2 regions of the Paenibacillus sp. MY03 genome follow, and region 1 is predicted to be linked to the other one. Evidence: predicted binding sites of a transcription regulator. Region 1 holds the regulator's gene; the other holds the start of a gene.
What was found. Region 1 encodes LexA, which represses DNA repair genes until DNA is damaged. Its sites were predicted from a motif close to CGAACATATGTTCG; they were not measured.
Positions count from the first base shown of each region.

Region 2: a site for LexA is predicted at 679-692, ahead of recA (recombinase RecA). Genes of this name have one in related genera too.

Region 1 covers NZ_MXQD01000018.1:116,703-118,906, reverse strand. The annotation lists gene B1748_RS17880 (YjfB family protein) at 355-531, opposite strand; gene lexA (transcriptional repressor LexA) at 697-1,320, opposite strand; gene B1748_RS17870 (LysM peptidoglycan-binding domain-containing protein) at 1,479-1,853, shown strand; gene B1748_RS17865 (DUF896 domain-containing protein) at 2,034-2,204, shown strand, end outside.
Region 2 covers NZ_MXQD01000040.1:33,578-35,781, reverse strand. The annotation lists gene B1748_RS26195 (competence/damage-inducible protein A) at 1-462, shown strand, start outside; gene recA (recombinase RecA) at 762-1,817, shown strand; gene B1748_RS26185 (RecX family transcriptional regulator) at 1,949-2,204, shown strand, end outside.

The DNA.
Region 1 (2,204 bases):
AATACGTCAAAGTATCTAAACCGGACCCAAGTGCAACAATGGGAACGCGATCAATATCGGACGTTGTACTAAGACAATTAAGCCCGCTGACCGTTATGGTTAGCGGGCTTTTTGGTGCGAAGAAAGAAATGCTGCAGGAAAATAACGGGAACTGTCCCGGACCAACTTTTTAAGCGAATTTGTTTACCATTTCGAACATGAACTTTTAATTCGCTCATCTTGCATACCGGATATTTACAAGATTTACAATTGTGAATGAAATGGAAGCCCGCTGACCTTAATGGTGAGCGGGCTGGTTTTTGTATTGTGTTGGGTGACTTGAATGGGAACATTTTATACAATTAAATTAACGTATTAAACCCGAATGTCCAAAGATTTGCCCAGGTTAGGGTCAAGGCTTTGGCTCATCATTTGAACCAGATTCTGTCCTTGAAGCTCCGCATTTCCCTTAGCCATGTTTAACACTTGAATGTTGACGGCCTGGGATAGGGAAGACTGGCTCATAGCCATCGAGACAGCTGCGATATCCACCTCTATACACCTCTTATGGTTTATCGGCATAACGGTTATCGCCCATTAGTAGCAAAGGAGTATGTTTACAAAGTCTTGAAAGGGGATGCAGGATGTCATATTGCTTGATCTGAACGAAAAAAAGCCGATATGGATTTGTCCATACCGGCGTTGCCGCGTTGCTGCTTAATGGATATCTCTGAAAAGTCCGATGACCTTGCCGAGAATAGTGACGTTCTGCAAAAGAATCGGCTCCATCGTCTCGTTTTCAGGCTGGAGACGGATATGATTTTTCTCTTTGTAGAACGTTTTGACGGTCGCTTCGTCGTCTTCTGTCATGGCGACGACAATCTCTCCGTTATTGGCCGTCTGCTGTTGGCGTACGATGACGTAGTCGCCATTATGTATGCCGGCTTCGATCATACTCTCGCCAATAACGTTAAGAATGAACACGTTGTTGTTGTCGCCAACATAGTGGGCAGGAAGAGGGAAGTAGTCTTCTATGTTCTCCGTAGCAGTGATCGGTACGCCGGCAGTTACCTTACCCACGATAGGAACTTGTGTAACGGGCATCTGGATGACGTTGTCATTATCGTCCTGGCTCAAAATCTCGATCGCCCGAGGTTTCGTAGGGTCGCGTCTGATAAATCCCTTTTTTTCCAGGCGGTCCAGATGGCCATGTACCGTCGAGCTCGACAGCAGGCCGACCGCCTCGGCAATTTCGCGTACGGAAGGGGGATAACCTTTTTCTTTAACTTCTTGCTTTATAAAGTCAAGGATCGAATTTTGCCGTTTGGAAATCTTCGACACGTTCATCATCTCCATTCATCTTATTGTGTCAAATTATAGCATAGAACCGCCGTTCGTACAAACATAAGTTCTTAAGCTCAAACGTTCGCATTTTATCGTTGACGGAAACGTTTGTTCGTGTTAAATTAAAAACAGAACAAACGTTTGGGGTGCTGACAATGATGATAATGAATCCAAGTACAAGCTCATACCGTTCCATATACCGTGGTAATATCCGCGAAACCAAGGAGCTTGCTCAGCCTCATTGGCTGATCAGGCATATGGCAAAGCTGATGATTAGTTTGATCGTGTTTACGCTTGTTTTCAGCAGCTTTCTTATAATCGGTACAAATGCTTCCAGCACGGTCGTTGAGGGGCCAAGCGAATCGGAGCAAGTCGTGACGGTAGGCAGCGGAGACACGTTGTGGTCCATTGCCAGTTCGTTTAAGAACGGCAGTGATATAGGTTATCTTGTTTTCTCGATCAAGAATCGCAATAATTTGGACAACGTGACGATACATCCTGGTCAGAAGTTAATTATTCCTGATATTTGATGGAGTTGTAATAGCGATATATTTAATAATGAGTGCTTAGAGATTTCCCATTCTTTAGGGAGATCTCTTTTTATGTATTATAGAAACTAGTTGCGTTTGGGGGCTTCGCCTTGACAATGCCTTATTGAAAATGTCAAAGTAGGAGTAATGTGTTCGCAACATGAGAGAGGGGTAATGAAATTGGATTTTGATAGTCTGATTGCCAGAATCAACGAGCTTTCCCGCAAAAACAAAACCGTCGGCTTAACGGATGAAGAGCTGAAGGAACGAGATGTGCTTCGCCAGAAATATCTGAACAACTTCAAAGCCAACTTCAAGCAACAGCTTGATACAATCAAGTTTGTCGAGGAT
Region 2 (2,204 bases), on a different contig from region 1:
GTCGTGGAACTGCTCAGAAACGCCAGGAAGCGTCTTGCAAGCGCCGAGAGCTTAAGCGGAGGACTGTTCGGAGAGCTGATTACGCGCGTCCCTGGAAGCAGCGGGGAATATGTCGGCGGCGTGATCACGTATACGAACTTAATGAAACACAAGCTGCTGGACATCCCGATGTCCCAGTTGGAGGGCGATGGCGCTCCCGGCGCCATCAGCGAGTCTACCGCCAAGTTAATGGCCGAAAACGTCATGAATATAACGGGAGCGGATTTCGGCGTCGCGCTTACCGGCGTAGCCGGCCCTGCGGAATCCGAAGGCAAGCCGGTCGGCCTCGTTTATTTCGCGGTTGCGGAGAAAGGCAAGGAGACGGTCGTGTATACGTCGCACTTCAAAGGCGTACGCGAGATGGTGCGCATTCGCGCCGTGAAATCCGCGTTGTACCGATTGTGGCAGGCGCTTAAAGCATAAGTTCGGAATTGTGCCCGATATTCTCAGCTGTATACGGTTGCCAATTGTCGAACCGTGCGCTATAATGAGGACTAGTTACCGGAAGAACCGTGGCGAAGATTACTTTGCTGCGGTTTTTTATTTTTTTGGGCCGGATTTAAGGTTCTGAAGAAGGGGGACGGGGGATGCGGTGAGCGCCTGAATAACGGGGTCGAAGATGCCTGGGAGTCAAAATTGCGAATGTGTGTTCGAAAAAACTATTGGCAACCCGTCCGAAATAAGGTATTATACAAATATAAATTATGAAGGATGTGAGTGAGTTGGCGGATCGTCGCGCAGCTTTGGATAATGCTCTTCGTCAGATCGAGAAGCAATTTGGCAAAGGCTCCATTATGAAATTAGGGGAATCGACTCATATGCAAGTAGAGACCGTGCCGAGCGGCTCGCTTGCCTTAGATATTGCACTTGGAATCGGCGGCTTGCCGCGTGGCCGGGTTATCGAAGTATACGGTCCGGAATCATCCGGTAAAACGACAGTAGCGCTTCACGCAATTGCGGAAGTACAACGTATTGGCGGACAAGCCGCGTTTATCGACGCGGAGCACGCGCTGGATCCGCTGTATGCCAGCAAGCTTGGCGTCAACATCGACGAGCTGCTGCTGTCCCAGCCGGATACGGGCGAGCAGGCGCTGGAGATCGCGGAAGCGCTCGTACGCAGCGGCGCCGTTGACATTATCGTTATAGACTCCGTGGCGGCATTGGTGCCGAAGGCGGAGATCGAGGGCGACATGGGCGACTCTCACGTTGGTCTTCAGGCACGTCTTATGTCGCAGGCTCTGCGTAAGCTGTCCGGCGCTATTTCGAAGTCCAAGACGATCGCAATCTTCATCAACCAGCTTCGCGAGAAGGTTGGCGTTATGTTCGGCAACCCGGAGACGACGCCAGGCGGACGCGCATTGAAGTTCTACTCCAGCGTTCGGCTTGACGTTCGCCGTATCGAGACGCTGAAGCAGGGCAATGACATGGTGGGCAACCGGACTCGCATCAAGGTTGTAAAGAACAAGGTAGCGCCTCCGTTCAAGCAAGCGGAGATCGATATTATGTACGGCGAAGGCATCTCCAAGGAAGGCAGCTTGGTCGACATCGGTGTAGAGATGGATATCGTTCAGAAGAGCGGCGCCTGGTTCTCTTATAACGGCGAGCGCCTCGGTCAAGGCCGCGAGAACGCCAAGCAATTCCTGAAGGAGAAGACCGACATTGCACACGAGATCGAAAGACAGATTCGTGAAGCCAGCAACCTGTCGGCTAATGCGTCTCAAGCGAACTTCTCGGCTGACGAGGACGAGGACGAAGACGAGTTGGAATTTGACGTATAGGCTATAGTAATATAGAATCGCCGCTCTCTTATGGGAGCGGCGATTGTTTTACCACAAATTAAACGCGGTCGCTCATCCTCGAACAACTTCGATTGAAGTTGTTCGAGGATGAGCAGGAAGGAAATATAGCATTGGAAGAGTCGAATATGTACATTATTGCTTCCGTGCGGCGCGACAAGAAGGAGAAGAGACGTTACCATCTCTATATGGCAGGAGAAGAAGAGCCCTTCTTGTCGGTGCACGAAGATATCATGATCAAATTCAGGTTATTGAAGGAAGTCGAGCTGGACGGGGATACCGTTCGCCACATTAAAGACGAAGACCAACGATACCGGGCTTACGTGCTGTCCGTGGCGTATTTGGGCGTCAAACCGAGAACGGCCAAGC